One region of the Geobacillus sp. BMUD genome, then DNA from elsewhere that is predicted to be linked to it. Evidence: riboswitches for the same ligand, from Rfam matches in the RefSeq annotation. Region 1 holds a riboswitch; the other holds the start of a gene.
What was found. Region 1 has a riboswitch for S-adenosylmethionine ahead of mtnK (S-methyl-5-thioribose kinase). Riboswitches for the same ligand answer to the same signal wherever they lie in the genome.

Region 1 (7,811 bases):
GGATAGTTTAAAAACATCAGCTTCGCCTGGTCGGCGATCGACGCCGGAATGGCTTCGTAATCCGGTAAGAACCCGTTTTCCGAAGAAAGCGGCAGCATCTCCATCCGCGCACGAGCAAGCGCGATCCCCGACCAATAGTCGGGATAGCCTGGATCCGGAACAAGCACCACATCACCCGGGTTGACGAGACAAAGCGGCAGCTCGACAAGCCCGGCCTTGCCGCCGAACAAAATGGCGACTTCGCGGGCTGGGTCAATCTTCACCCCATATTCACGTGCGTAAAACGCGGCGATGGCTTCTTTCAAAAAGGAGTAGCCTTGAAACGGCGAATATTTATGGTATTTCGGATTGGCCGCCGCCCGCTGCATCGCCTCAACGATATGCTTGGGCGTCGGCTGGTCCGGATTGCCCTGCCCTAAATTGATCACGTCGCATCCGGCTTTGATTTTCTCCCCAACTTTTGCGACAAGCGAGGCGAAAAATTGCTTTGGCAGCTGCTCAAGCAGCTCGGAAAAAGGAAATTCCATCGTCATCGCCCACACCTTCTTGAAAAATTCTTGAAATTCTAGTGCAAAATCATATATCGTAAAAAGCAAAATGTAAAGCAAATTTTTTATTGGGGTGAAACACAATGACCATCCGCATCGCTTGCCTCCAACTCGATATCGCGTTTGGCGATCCACAAACAAACGAACAGCGAGCCGAAACAGCCGTGCAATCCGCCGCCAAGGACGGCGCTGACATCATCGTCCTGCCGGAGCTATGGACGACCGGTTACGATTTAACGCGCTTAGATGAGATTGCCGATGACAACGCCGAACGGACGAAAGTATTCGTCTCCCGCCTGGCGCAAACGTACGGTGTTCATTTCGTCGCCGGCTCGGTCGCTAAAAAAACAGCAACCGGCGTGACGAACACGATGATCGTGGCTGACCGGAGCGGTCAAATCGTCAGTGAATACAGCAAGCTTCATCTGTTTCGGCTGATGGATGAACATTTGTATTTGCAGCCGGGAAGCAGCTTAGGTTTGTTTTCGCTCGACGGGGTTTCGTGCGCCGGGGTCATCTGCTATGACATCCGCTTTCCGGAGTGGATTCGCGCCCACACCTTAGCCGGGGCGGAAGTGCTGTTTGTCGTCGCCGAATGGCCGCTTCCCCGCCTGCACCATTGGCGGACGCTCCTGATGGCGCGGGCGATTGAAAACCAATGCTACGTCATCGCCTGCAACCGGGCGGGGCGCGACCCGAACAACGTGTTCGCCGGACATTCGCTCATCATTGATCCATGGGGCGAAGTGATCGCCGAGGCGGATGAGAAGCCTGGCATGGTCGCGGCGGACATTGACCCTGCGCTCGTTGCGGACGTCCGTACGCGCATCCCAGTATTTGCCGACCGCCGGCCGCATGACTACGAAGCGGCAAAAAAATTTTTCAAAACGTATTGACAATCGATGGATCGACCATGTATCATTCGAATCAAGCAACCAAACGATTGGGAACATCGCGAAAATTCCCAAAATTGAATACGAGAAACCGGTACTCTTATCAAGAGTTGGCTGAGGGAATTGGCCCAATGAAGCCCAGCAACCGACCGTAATGCTATCGTGAGATAGGGCGCACGCCAAGGGCGGCGCCGGAAGCGTTATGCTTCCGCAGGGCACGGTGCTAAGTCCAACAGAAAGACCGATGTCTTTCTGAAAGATAAGAGGCGCGAAGAATCCATGAATCTTCAAGCCTCTTTCATATGCGAAAGAGGCTTTTTCATTTGCCGAAAACGCCGAACTTCTGGTGCAGCGTCAACATCGGCATTTGAAAATGAGCGAAATGAAAAAAGGGGGAACATGAATATGACGACTGTGCAAACATCGGTTTACGAACCGCTGACCGAACCAAAGGCGGTGGCGCTCGCTGTCCGCCTCGGCTTGTTCCGCGACGGGGCGCCGCTTCTGTGCCGTGAGATCGGCGACGGAAACTTGAACCTTGTTTTTCATATCGTTGACCAAGCAACAAAGCAAGGCGTCATCATCAAACAAGCGCTGCCGTACGCGAAAGTTGTCGGGGAAAGCTGGCCGCTTACGTTAAAGCGCGCCGTCATTGAAAGCAACGCGCTGCGCACGTTTGCCAGCTATGTGCCGCAATACGTCCCGAAAGTCTACTATTCTGACGAATCGCTCGCCATCACGGTGATGGAAGATTTGTCTCGCCTGCAAATCGCGCGCAAAGGGCTGATCGAAGGGAAAACGTACCCGCTGTTGTCGCGGCATATCGGCGAATTCATCGCCAAAACGGCGTTTTACACGTCTGATTTCGGCATGAACCAGCAGGAGAAAAAGAAACTGGCGCAAAACTTCGTCAATCCGGAACTGTGCAAAATTACGGAAGACCTTGTCTTTACCGATCCGTTTTTCGACCATGACACGAACAACTTTGAGGACGAATTGCGCCCAGACGTTGAAGCGCTTTGGCAAGATGACCGCCTCCGCCTCGAAGCAGCGAAGCTGAAGCGCAAGTTTTTAACTGAAGCGGATGTACTGCTGCACGGAGACTTACACACTGGCAGCATTTTCGCCAGCGACGACGAAACGAAAGTGATCGACCCGGAATTCGCCTTTTACGGCCCGATCGGGTTTGACCTTGGCCAATTTTTCGCCAACTTGCTGTTAAATGCGTTGTCCCGCCCTGAATCGGAGCGCCGTCCGCTCTTTGATCATATCGACCGGACGTGGGACGTTTTTAAGTCTGTATTCTCGGAGCTTTGGCGCACCGAAAGCGTCGAAACGTACGCCGCGACGCCCGGACTGCTTGATGAGGTGCTGCGGCAGGCGTTCGTTGACGCCGTCGGTTTTGCCGGCTGCGAAGTCATCCGCCGGACGATCGGCCTCGCCCATGTGGCGGATCTCGACGGCATTGAACAAAAAGACGAACGGCTCGCTGCGAAACGGCACGCGCTCCGTCTCGGTCGCCGCCTGATCGTTGAGCGCACCGAACTGGCGGGAACGGACGGCTTCCGCCGCCTGTTCGTCGAAACGGAACGATGACACCCTCTGCCCGGGCCGGCCGTCCAACGCCAGCCCAGGCCAATCGACCAACCGAGAAAGGAAGACGACGATGAACTCATTTGTCATCCCGCGCTCTGTCGAATGGCGCGAGACGCATATCACGATTTTAAACCAGCAAAAACTGCCATCGGTCACCGAATACATCGACTTGCGTACAATCGAAGACGTCCATGAAGCGATCGCGACGTTGAAAGTGCGCGGGGCGCCGGCGATCGGCATCACGGCTGCCTACGGCTTGGCGCTCGCCGCCTCGCGCTATGAAACCGAAGCGGTGGACGAATTTCAGCGCCGCTTGCAACAAGACCGCGACTACTTAGCGAGCGCGCGCCCGACGGCCGTCAACTTGTTTTGGGCGCTCGACCGGCTCGTCGCCGCCGCGAACAGCGCCGCTTCCGTCAACGAAGCGAAAACAACGCTCATTCACGAAGCGATCCGCATCCAAATCGAAGATGAGGATGTGTGTCGCCGCATCGGTGAATACGCCTTGTCCCTTTTCCGCCCGGGCGACCGGGTGATGACGATTTGCAACGCCGGTTCGATCGCCACCGCCCGCTACGGGACGGCGCTCGCCCCGTTTTATTTGGCGAAAGAAAAAAGAATCGAGCTGTCCGTCTACGCCCTTGAGACACGTCCCGTTTTGCAAGGGGCGCGCCTGACCACATGGGAGCTGATGCAAGCAGGCGTCGATGTGACGCTTATTACCGACAACATGGCGGCGCAAACGATCAAGGCGAAACACATTAACGCCATCATCGTCGGCGCCGACCGGATCGCGCGAAACGGCGACACGGCGAACAAAATCGGCACGTTCGGTCTCGCTTTGCTCGCCCAATCGTTCGGCATTCCGTTTTACGTCGCCGCCCCGCTGTCAACGATCGACATCAAGACAAAAACAGGGGCGGACATCCCGATTGAAGAGCGCCATCCGGACGAAGTGACCCATCTCGCCGGCGTGCGCATCGCCCCGGAAGGCGTCAACGTGTACAACCCGGCGTTTGACGTGACGCCAAACGAACTCATTACCGCCATCATTACCGAAAAAGGCATCGTCCGCGGCCGTTACGAAACGGCGCTGCCATCGTTATTCGCAAAGGAGGAGCACCATGAAACAATTTAAGGCCTTATCGTTCCTTTTTCTTCTTTTCTTTGCTGTGTTCTCCATCGTAGCCGGCTGCACGAACGAGCAAGACGCCATGAGCGCCAAGCCGGCCAATGAAACGAAACAAACGAACAACAACGACGACGCATCGTCCAACAGCTCAACCGCCGCGAGCAGCGAGCAGGCGGCCATTCCGGAAAAACTGAAAAAACCGGTGAAAATCGCCGCCATTATGCAACTGTCGATCGGCACATTCTCCTCGCAATACATCGCCGGCGTGAAAGAACAAGTGCAAAAATTCGGCGGCGAAGTGCAAATTTACAACGCCGACAACGATTTGACAAAGATGGCATCGTATGTTGAAACGGCCATTACGCAAAATGTGGACGCCATTTTGCTTGACCACGGCCGCGCCGATGCGCTCGAAGGTCCGGTAAAAAAAGCCGTCGCCAAAGGCATTCCGGTTGTGGCGTTTGACAACGATTTGAACATTCCCGGCGTCACCGTCATCGACCAAGACGACTATAGCCTCGCTTGGAAAACATTAAAGACGCTCGCCGAAGATTTAAACGGCGAGGGCAACATCGTCACGATTTGGGTCGGCGGCTTTACCCCAATGGAACGGCGCCACGTCATTTATGAGGCGTTCAAAAAACGCTACCCGAACATTAAGGAAGTTGCCAAATTCGGTACAGCGAGCGCCAACACCGCGCTGGACACGCAAACGCAAATGGAAGCCATCTTGAAAAAATACCCGAACAAAGGCGACATTGACGCCGTCTTCGCGACATGGGACGAGTTCGCCAAAGGGGCGACGCGCGCGATCGAGCAAGCCGGGCGCACGGAAATTAAAGTGTACGGCATCGATTTGAGCGATGAAGATTTGCAAATGATCCAAAAACCGAACAGCCCGTGGGTGGCGACGACGGCGACGGATCCGGCGGAAGTCGGCCGCGTGCAAGTTCGCTTTGCCTACCAAAAAATTGCTGGTGAAAAAACGCCGAACATTTACTCGCTCGAGCCGCATTTAGTGAAACGGTCCGACCTGCCGGACAAACAAGTATCGATGAGCGATCTCTCGCAATACATCCCGGGCTGGGGGCAATCGAACGTCGCCATCTCGCCGTGGATGAAAACGTTGGAAGCTCAGGTGAACAAAAAATGAACGGGTTGTCAATGCGGGGCATGGAAAAATCGTTTGGCGCCGTGCGCGTGCTTGACGGCGTGGACTTCGACGTTCGTCCGGGCGAAGTCCACGCCCTTTTAGGCATGAACGGCGCCGGCAAAAGCACGCTGATGAACATGTTGGCCGGCGCCATTTCGCCTGATGCCGGCACGATCGCAATCGACGGCGCCCCATGCGCGTTTTCCTCGCCGTTTGACGCGAAACGAGCCGGCATCGGCTTTGTCGTGCAAGAAGTCGACACAGCGCTGTTTCCTGGTTTGCCAGTGTACGAAAACATCGCCGCCGATGAACTCGCTCGCGCCACGCAGCGGCCGATCCGTTCGCTGCGCCAAGAAAAAGAGCGGGCGGCTGCTCTCCTTCGCCGCGTCGGCCTTTCCATCCCGCCGACGAAGCTCGTGCGCGACTGTTCACTCCACGAAAAGCAGCTGATCGTGCTCGCGAAAGTGCTGTCATCCGACGCGCGCTACATCATTTTGGACGAACCGACCGCGGCGCTGAGCGAGGCGGAAACGAAGCGGCTGTTTGCCATCATTCATGAGCTGAAACAGCAAGGCGTCGGCTTTATTTATATTTCTCATAAGCTGAAAGAAGTGCAAGAAATCGCTGACCGGCTGACGATTTTGCGCGACGGCCGCGTCGTCTATCAAGGCGCGGCCGACAGCCTGTCGCTTGAAGACATCGTCCTGCATATGACCGGGACGAAGCGAAGAACGTCTGCCAAACAGGCGCGCACGTCCGGGGGCGACATCGCCTTTGCCGCCCGCGGAATCACGATTGACAAAACCGGCACGACCGTCGACCTATACGCCCATCGCGGCGAAATTGTCGGCATCGCCGGCTTGGTCGGCGCCGGCAAGACGGAGCTTGCTGAAAGCTTGATCGCCCATCGAAAAACGGCGGGCGAATGGGAAATCGAGGGGCGGCGCTATGTATTCTCGTCACCTTACGAAGCCATCGAAGCCGGACTTTGCCTCATTCCCGAAGAGCGGCGCAAACAAGGGCTGTTTTTGCCCGAATCGGTGCGGGCAAACATCACCGTGCGCCTTCTTTCCCACCTGACGCGCTGGCAATGGATCAAGCGGGCACAAGAAGCGGAAGCCGCCAATGCTCTCGTGCGCTCGCTCGCCATCCATCCGCCGTCAAGCGCCACAGCCATCCGCCATTTGAGCGGCGGCAACCAGCAAAAAGTCGTGATCGGCAAATGGCTGAACACGAACGCGCGCGTCTTTTTGTTCGACGAGCCGACGAAAGGGATCGATGTCCACGCGAAGCAGGACGTGTTTGCCATCATTCGCTCCCTTGCCGATGAAGGAAAAACGGTGCTGTACTTTTCCAGTGAATTTCAAGAGCTTCTTGACATTTGCGACACCATCTACGTGATGGTCGACGGTCGGCTGCTCGCTCGCCTGCCGGCCGCTGAACTCACGTACGAGCAGCTTGTTTATTATTGCAGCGGAGGTGAAATCGATGAATCAGCCGGCCGTTTCCGCGACGCCGTCGAAAAAAACGGCGCCGTCTATTCTTGAGTTTTTGTATAAACATGGGACATTGCTCGCCATTCTGGCCGTGATCGCCTATTTTGGCATCACGCAAGACCGGTTTTTCACGTATGAAAACTTCAGCGACATTTTGCGTTCGATTTCGATCGTGACGCTCGTGGCGATCGGCATCACGTTTTCGCTCATCGTTGACGGCTTCGATTTATCGGTCGGGTCAACGGTCAGCCTTGCGACGATCGCCAGTGCGGCGGCGCTTGTTCTGTATCGCCAAGAAATTTTCGTCACCTTGCTCGTGCCGCTGTTGCTCGGCGTCGCCGTCGGACTGCTCAACTCGCTCTTGATCGTCAAATTCAAATTGCCGGATTTGCTTGCAACATTGGCGACGATGTACGCCATCAACGGGGTACAGCTCACCTATACGAAAGGATTTTCGATTTATAACGATATGCCGCTGCCAGACGGCGGCACGGCGCCGGGCAAATTCATCCCTTCCTTTCTATTTATCGGCCAAGGAGAGCTGTTCGGCGTGCCGTTTTCCGTTTTGCTGATGCTGTTTGTCGTTATAGCTGCCCATTTGTTTTTGACATACACCAAACCGGGGCGCCTCTTTTATTTGACGGGGGAAAACCGGGAAGCGGCAAGGCTGTCGGGGATTCCGGTGAACCGTTACCGGACGTACGCGTACGTCATTAGCGGCTTTTTCGCCGCCCTTGGCGGCATCGTCCTCGCTTCACGCATCGGCACCGGACAAGTGTCCGCCGGCGCCTCGCTTTTAATGGACAGCGTCGCCGCCGCTTACATTGGTTTTTCTGTCTTCGGCGCCGGCAAGCCGAACGTCGTCGGCACCTTGTTCGGCTCGATTTTAATGGGCGTGTTGCTGAACGGCTTGACGATGATGAACGTTCCGTATTACGCCCAAGATATTATAAAAGGCGCCATTTTAGTCGGCGCCCTCGCGTTGTCGCATTG
Region 2 (7,811 bases), on a different contig from region 1:
CCGTTTTCGCATCGCCGATCGAACCATCGCCGACGAGGCGGGTGATGTTCTCGGAAACGGTATTCCCGTCATTCATCAACCCGAGCGCCCATTCGATCCGCCCGTCGCGCCCAGCGATGCCGCGCCGGTTGACGTACGTCGTCGTGCCTTTCGCCAAGTGGTCGACCGCCGCGAAAAAGACGCTTGCGTTCGCTTCGGCAAACACTTCAGCGACAACGTTGACGACCGCTTTTCCTTCCCCGCTTGCCGATACATAGTTTTCAACAAACACGACGCGGCTGTTGTCTTCCGCGACAATGATCACGTGGTTAAACAAGGCGATGTCGTCTTCATCTTGAATATAGACCGCCTGAAGCGGCGTTTCGATTTCGACGTTTTTCGGGACATAGACGAACACGCCGCCGTTAAACAGCGCAGCATGGAGAGCGGCGAGGCGGTGCTCATCCGGCTTGACCGCCGTCATCCAATAGCGCTTCAGCAAATCGCCATGCTCGCGCGCCGCCGTGAACATATCGGTGAAAATGACGCCTTTTTCTTTTAATTCAGCCGAAAGCGACACATACGCCGGCGTATGGTTGCGCTGCACGTACAAGTTTTTCGTCCCTTCGCCCGCCTCGATGAGCGCCTTGACCGCTTCCGGCAAGCCGTTCAAGTCCGCATACGGCGCGCTGTCGACCGCATGGCGGGCGAACTCGGTGAAATTCCATTTATCAATTTTCGTCTTCTCCGGTTTCGGAAGCGGCAGCCGCTCCGCCAGCGCAAGCGCCTCAAGCCGCCGCGCCGTCAGCCAGTCCGGCTCACCATGCCCGCTTGAGAACGTGCGGACGTACTGTTGGTCGAATGGAATTTTCGTTTCTGTCGCCATAGTCCTCCTCCTAACGCTTACGCTTCTTGTCCGACCGTTTCGTCTTCGATGCCAAGCTCTTTTTTGATCCAATCGTACCCTTCCGCCTCAAGCCGCTGTGCCAGTTCCGGGCCGCCGGACTTGACGATGCGCCCTTGCATCATGACGTGCACGTAATCCGGCGTGATGTAATTGAGCAGCCGCTGATAGTGGGTGATGATCAAACAGCCGAACTCGCTGCTGCGCATTTCGTTGACGCCTTTGGCGACAATTTTCAGCGCGTCAATATCCAACCCGGAGTCAATCTCGTCCAAAATCGCAATTTTGGGCTCCAACATCATCAATTGCAAAATTTCGTTCCGCTTTTTCTCCCCGCCTGAGAATCCTTCGTTCAAATAACGGTGCGCCATATCCGGATTCATTTCCAAAAACGCCATTTTTTCATCAAGCTTGCGGATGAATTTCATGAGCGAAATTTCGTTGCCTTCGCCAAGCCGGGCGTTAATGGCGGCCCGCAAAAAGTCGGCGTTCGTCACCCCACTGATTTCGCTCGGATATTGCATGGCCAAAAACAGGCCGGCACGCGCCCGCTCGTCGACTTCCATCTCGAGGACGTTTTGGCCGTCAAGCGTCACCGATCCTTCTGTCACTTCATATTTCGGATGGCCCATAATGGCCGATGCCAGCGTCGATTTCCCCGTCCCGTTCGGACCCATGATGGCGTGGATTTCCCCGCCTTTGACTTCCAAGTCCACTCCTTTTAAAATCTCTTTTCCCTCCACGGCGACGTGGAGATTACGAATCGTCAAGACTGCCATGCAGCATACCTCCAATTCCCGATTGAGAGTCAGTTCGCTCGCTTGTCTTCTAGCGATCGCTCATTCTCATTTTATTCTCATTACAATTTTATAACAAATGAAAACTGCCTGCAACTTCCCTGCTCTGTTTTTCACGATGGCCGTGTGAAAAACCGCATCTTTTATTTATTTTACACGAAAACCGTAAGCTTGTACGAGTTTTTGCAAAAAAAAGACCCCGTTTTTTTCCGGAGTCTAGTGAGTCGTCCGCAGCTCGCGGAGGCATTCTTGCACGAGCGTCACCGCCTGGCTCATCGCCGCCCCGCCGCCAAAAGCGGCCGCCACCGCGCACGCTTCCAAGATTTCTTGTTCCGATGCCCCTTCATCAACGCATCCTTTCGTGTGATAAATCGTGCAATACTCATCTTGCGTCGCCAAGCTGATGCCAAGAGCGATCAGCTGCTTTTCCTTTTTCGACAGCGCCCCCTCGGCAAAGCAAGCTTCCGTAAAGGCGTTAAATCGCTCCGCTACGTTCGGAAGCTTTTGGGTGAACGCCCCAAGCCCTTCTTTGTAGTGGCGAAGCGCCGATTCGACCGATGACTGTGTGCCGTTGTTCATCTTCGTTTTCCTCCTTTGTCCGTTTCTGCTGTTAGTATGCATGCAGGAACCACAAATTAAACGGCGAATAACATCGGAAAAAGGAGGAGATCAACATGGCCCGTTGGATCGTGTTTTTCGTGACGGCCGCCGCCGGTTCGTTCATCGTCTGGATGGCGATGAGCGCTGCCCTTGGCGAAAGCGGAGAGGGCTCATTCAGCTTAACCGCCGTTGTCGCGCTTCAAAATTGCCTCATCATTTTGCTGCTCGTTGCCATTTTAGAGCGGCTGGCGAAAAAGAAATAACGGGAGCGAAACACTCCCGTTATTGATTGTTTTCCGCTGCCGGAATGACGGCACCATGGTATTTTTCTTTGATGAAATCTTGAATTTCTTTCGATTGCAGCACTTCGACCAATGTTTTGATTTCCTTCCGGTTTTCATCGCCTTTGCGCACGGCGACAATGTTCACATACGGATTGTTTTTCGGCGACTCAACGGCGATCGGGTCTTTCGCCGGATCCAAGCCGGCGTCCAACGCATAGTTGGCATTGATCAGCACCGCATCGCCTTCGCCGTTTTTGTAAATTTGCGGCAGCAGCCCAGCGTCGACATCGGCTTTAAATTTCAAATGTTTCGGATTTTCAATGATATCATTGACCGTCGCTTTCGTTTTATCGACGCCCGGTTTCAGCTTAATGAGCCCTTTTTCTTGCAGCATCGACAAAATGCGGCCGTGGTCGGCGACCGAGTTGCTCATGATGATGGTCGCACCGTCGGGCAATTCTTCAATGCTTTTGTATTTTTTCGAATACAGGCCGATCGGCTCGATATGAATGCCGCCGGCGTTGACGAAATCATAGCCGTATTCTTTCTTTTGCGATTCTAAATACGGAATGTGTTGGAAATAGTTTGCGTCGATTTGCTTCTCAGCCAATGCTTTGTTCGGCAAGATGTAATCTTGGAACGTGATGATCTCCAAGTCGATGCCTTTTTTCTTCAAAATCGGTTTCGCTTTTTCCAAAATTTCCGCATGCGGCACGTTCGACGCGCCGACTTTCAGCTTTACCAATTTGCCGCCTTCCGCGTTGTCGTTCTTGTTGCCGCCGCATGCCGCCAAAGCGAACACAAGCATCGCAGCGAACAAAACACCCAGCCATTTTTTCATCCGTTGTTCCTCCTTTATCGTTTATCGATTTTTGCAGTGACAAAGTCACCGATGGCCTGAATGACAAATACAATGACGAGCACCAATACGGTCGCGACAAACGTCACATCGTTATGGTTGCGCTGGAACCCTTCCAAATACGCCAAGTTCCCAAGCCCGCCAGCGCCGATGACCCCGGCCATCGCCGTATAGCTGACGAGCGACACCGCCGTCACCGTAATGCCGGAGACAAGCGCCGGCAGCGATTCGGGCAAGAGCACTTTCCAAATGATCGTCCACGTCGAGGCGCCCATCGCCTGCGCCGCTTCGATGACGCCTTTATCAATTTCACGAAGCGCGATTTCGACCATGCGGGCATAAAACGGCGCGGCCCCGATAATGAGCGCCGGCAGCGCCGCATTGGCGCCAAGCATCGTCCCGACGAGCCATTTCGTAAACGGAATGAGCAAAATAATTAAAATAATGAACGGAATGGAGCGGAAAATATTCACAAACGCGGCGATGACCGCATTGATCCATCGGTTTTCCCATAGATTGCCCTTTGCCGTCAAAAATAACAGCAAGCCAAGAACGATCCCAAGGACGAAGGTGGCCGCCACCGCCATCCCGGTCATGTACAGCGTCTCGACCGTCGCCGCCCACATCGTCTCCCATTGCACGTTCGGCAGGAGGTTAGCGAGCATCGTGAATCACCTCCACCGCCACTTGCTGGCGTTGAATATAGTCAAGCGCCCGGCCGATTTCATCCGCCGCCCCGTCGAGGTGAACGAACAGCACCCCATAGGCGCCTTGATGGGTTTGCGAAATTTTCCCTTGCAAAATGTTGACATCGACGGCAAACTGGCGCACCACTTCGGTGATGAGCGGCTTCCCGGCGGCCGCGCCGACGAACGTCAGCTGCGCGATCACCCCGTTCGGGTATTGGCCAAACAAATGGGAAATCGCCTCTTCCGTCTCCTCGGGCTCGATCAATTGTTGGACGAACCGTTTCGTAATCGGCTGCTGCGGGTTCCGGAACACATGCAGCACGTCGCCTTGCTCGACGATTTTGCCGCTTTCCATCACCGCGACGCGGTCGCAAATTTTACGGATGACGTGCATTTCATGGGTGATGAGCACAATCGTCAGCCCGAGCCGCTTGTTGATGTCAACGAGCAAGTCCAAAATCGCATCGGTCGTCTGCGGATCCAACGCCGACGTCGCCTCATCGCAAAGCAAAACTTTCGGATTGTTGGCGAGCGCGCGGGCGATGCCGACCCGCTGCTTTTGTCCGCCGCTCAGCTGCGCCGGGTAGGCGTCCTCGCGCCCGGAAAGGCCGACGAGTTCGATCAGCTCATCCACCCGCTTGTTCCGCTCCTCTTTCGGAACGCCGGCAATTTCAAGCGGAAAAGCGATGTTTTCCCTGACGGTGCGCGACCAAAGCAAGTTGAAATGCTGAAAAATCATCCCAATTTCTTGGCGCGCCTTGCGCAGCTCCCGACCTTTCACGCGCGTCATATCGCGGCCGGCGACGATCACCCGGCCGCTCGTCGGCTTCTCAAGTCCATTCAGCAGCCGGATGAGCGTGCTTTTCCCCGCGCCGCTGTAGCCGATGATGCCGAAAATTTCCCCTTCGCGAATGTCAATCGACACGTTGTCGACGGCCGTGACCGAGCCGTTGGCCGCTTGATAAATTTTTGTCACCTGCTCGAGTGCAATCATTGTTTCACCTTCCTTCCCCTCAAGACGGCAAAGCGCAAAAAGAAAACCTTTCTGCCCGCAAAGAGAACAGAAAGGTATTGTGCACCATTCCGTCTCTTATCTCTCAAAGCAGGCCGCTTTGTGTGAATTGGCACCATTTCAGCGCATGCGCTGACGGTTGCCGGGCTTCATTGGGCACATCCCTCCACCTCTCTTGATAAGAGCGCAACAATCACCTATTCAATTGGTTACGATTGTGATTGTATCATCGCCTGTCGAATGCTGTCAATCATTTTTTACCCAACATGCCGATACGGCTTGGCCAAATGGAGGAGCGACTCGAGAAGCAATAGATGGCGGAAGCTTCCTGACACGTGCACTTCTTGCAACCGAACGAGCTGCTGCAACTTCAGTTCACCGTTCAACAGCGATGCGAGCGATGCTTTGGAACCTCTAATCGTCAATGTTTTCCGTTCATCGTGTTCCATCTCCGCCGCAGACGACTCCTTGCCAACCACCAACAGCACGGTTTCATCCCCGCTTTCAAACCGAACGCACAGCTGTTCATCCGGCAAAATCGGCAACAAATGGCGCAACACTTGCATCCGTTCCACGAACTTCCCGATCAATTCACGCATTTCCATGGATATCTCCCTCCCCCATTTCCTTATGTTTCTTTCATTTCCATCTGGAAGAGGGAAATCCTTTACAAAAATCTCGACAACGATGTTGGCGAAACAACGCCGTTTTTGTCATTTCCCAAGAAATGTGTCAAATGGCGTCAAAAAAAGGCGGATCACTGGGGCGGCAAACAAGTTTGAATCACTTCATACAAATACGGAACGGAATGAAAGGCATACCACTTGCCCGCGATCGTTCCGTTCACAAAAAGAAGCAGGCAAGGAACGCTTTCGATTTTCCACGCAACCGCCTGCTCAGGGATATAGTTGATGTCCGTTTCGTAAAACGGCAGCGCCGGAAACAACTGCTCCACCACCGTGAGCATCCGCCGCGCCAGCTGGCACGTGCCGCACAGCGGGGTATACAAGTAAAGGACGAGAAGCGGCTCGCTTTCCACCACTCGCTTGACATCGTTTCGGTCGATCGCTTTCACTCCCCTCCCCCTCTCATGAGCAATTCGATGCGGACGTCGAAATCGGCGCGCAACAGCACTTGCGCCAAGTGCCAAATCGGGGCGGCCGCCACTTCACGGTACGCCCGGTCAATGTAAATATGCTCTGCCTCTGGAAACATGCGGCGAAACTGGCGGCGCAATTTTTCCCCCGCTTCATCGGCATCCGCCAATAAGTACACATCATATCCTTCCAGCTCATCAGCCCATTCTTCCAAACGCGCGTCGCTGATCGTGCCGTTCGTGCAAAGAATGACGACAGGCTCATTCAGGACGGCCGCCACCTTTTGCTTGTCCGATCGCCCTTCCACAATGATCACTTTTTCCACGCGTCGCATGTCCGACCCACCTACTTCAAAAGGAGATACGATATTGTATGCCCCGCGCCGGCGAAAGGTGGAAAAAGAAAAGCAACGGCATCGCACCGTTGCCTTTCAACACCAGCCCGCTTCCCCGTCGCAGTCAACATATTTTTGGTCCGGTTCAACGGTAGCGGTCACCTGTTTGAAAATTCTCCCGTTTTGTTCGATATATCCATTTTTCAACGGGACGGCCGCTGGAAGCGGAAGGCGCCCGATGAGCTCTCCTTCCTCGTACAATTCCAGCGAGCGGCCGTTCAGTTTGCCGATGATCCGTTCCGTGACATCCATGTGCTTCGTTTGCAACACCATCGCGAGCACCCCTTTTTCAATCACATTCCGGTATGTATAGAGTGCCCGAATCGAAGCGAAGATTGCAGGAACGTTTATCCTTCGTTGATCATCGCTTCGTATTGCTCGGCCGTCAACAAGTTGTCAATTTCGCTCAAATCGTTCGGTTTGACGACGATCATCCACGCTTTTTCATACGGCGATTCATTCACATATTCTGGATTATCGTTTAACGCTTCGTTCACTTCAACGACCGTGCCGCTGATCGGTGCATACAGTTCCGAGACGGTTTTCACCGATTCAACGCTGCCGAACGGCTCGTTGGCCGTAATTTCGGTTCCGACTTCCGGCAGCTCGACAAAGACGATGTCGCCAAGCTCCGATTGGGCGTAATCCGTAATGCCGACGCGCACGTTCTCTCCTTCCACGCGCACCCATTCATGCTCTTTTGTGTAACGAAGTTCTTTTGGCGTGTTCATCCAATCCCTCCATCGCGACAAAATGTATCCTTTTTCATCATAACCGATTTTCCGCAAAAACTCACTGAATTCACCCGATTTTGCAAAAATTTTTATGCCTTCTCCGCGAAAAACGCCTCGTATTCTTGTTCGCGAAAGCCCACGACGACCCGCTCGCCGTCTGTTAAAATCGGCCGTTTGACCAACATCCCGTCCGAGGCGAGCCAATCGAGCATCTCGTCTTCCGAGGCGCCATCGAGCCGGTCCTTCAAGCCAAGCTCACGGTATTTCATGCCGCTTGTATTGAAAAATTTTTTGAGCGGCAGCCCGCTTTTCCGGTGCAGGTCGGCGAGCTGCTCTTTCGTCAGCGGCTCGTCGACCAAATGCACCGTTTGCACCTCAATGCCGTGTTCATCCAACCATTTTTTCGCCTTCCGGCACGTTCCGCATTTTGGATACCAATAGAGCGTGAGCGCCATCTTCACT

Region 2: another riboswitch for S-adenosylmethionine. It lies ahead of ETC05_RS10745 (methionine ABC transporter ATP-binding protein); the one in region 1 lies ahead of mtnK (S-methyl-5-thioribose kinase).

The regions. Positions count from the first base shown of each region.
Region 1 covers NZ_SDLA01000001.1:73,766-81,576, reverse strand. Annotated here, with positions in the region: gene ETC05_RS00365 (pyridoxal phosphate-dependent aminotransferase) at 1-533, opposite strand, end outside; gene ETC05_RS00360 (carbon-nitrogen family hydrolase) at 632-1,444, shown strand; SAM riboswitch class I at 1,539-1,707, shown strand; gene mtnK (S-methyl-5-thioribose kinase) at 1,847-3,037, shown strand; gene mtnA (S-methyl-5-thioribose-1-phosphate isomerase) at 3,108-4,175, shown strand; gene ETC05_RS00345 (sugar ABC transporter substrate-binding protein) at 4,162-5,322, shown strand; gene ETC05_RS00340 (sugar ABC transporter ATP-binding protein) at 5,319-6,869, shown strand; gene ETC05_RS00335 (ABC transporter permease) at 6,811-7,811, shown strand, end outside.
Region 2 covers NZ_SDLA01000008.1:57,568-65,378, reverse strand. Annotated here, with positions in the region: gene sufD (Fe-S cluster assembly protein SufD) at 1-865, opposite strand, end outside; gene sufC (Fe-S cluster assembly ATPase SufC) at 883-1,662, opposite strand; gene ETC05_RS10765 (carboxymuconolactone decarboxylase family protein) at 1,897-2,259, opposite strand; gene ETC05_RS10760 (hypothetical protein) at 2,355-2,543, shown strand; gene ETC05_RS10755 (MetQ/NlpA family ABC transporter substrate-binding protein) at 2,563-3,405, opposite strand; gene ETC05_RS10750 (methionine ABC transporter permease) at 3,420-4,088, opposite strand; gene ETC05_RS10745 (methionine ABC transporter ATP-binding protein) at 4,078-5,106, opposite strand; SAM riboswitch class I at 5,200-5,309, opposite strand; gene ETC05_RS10740 (sterol-binding protein) at 5,382-5,729, opposite strand; gene ETC05_RS10735 (thioredoxin family protein) at 5,882-6,199, opposite strand; gene ETC05_RS10730 (toprim domain-containing protein) at 6,196-6,555, opposite strand; gene ETC05_RS10725 (YusG family protein) at 6,652-6,888, opposite strand; gene gcvH (glycine cleavage system protein GcvH) at 6,963-7,346, opposite strand; gene ETC05_RS10715 (arsenate reductase family protein) at 7,439-7,804, opposite strand.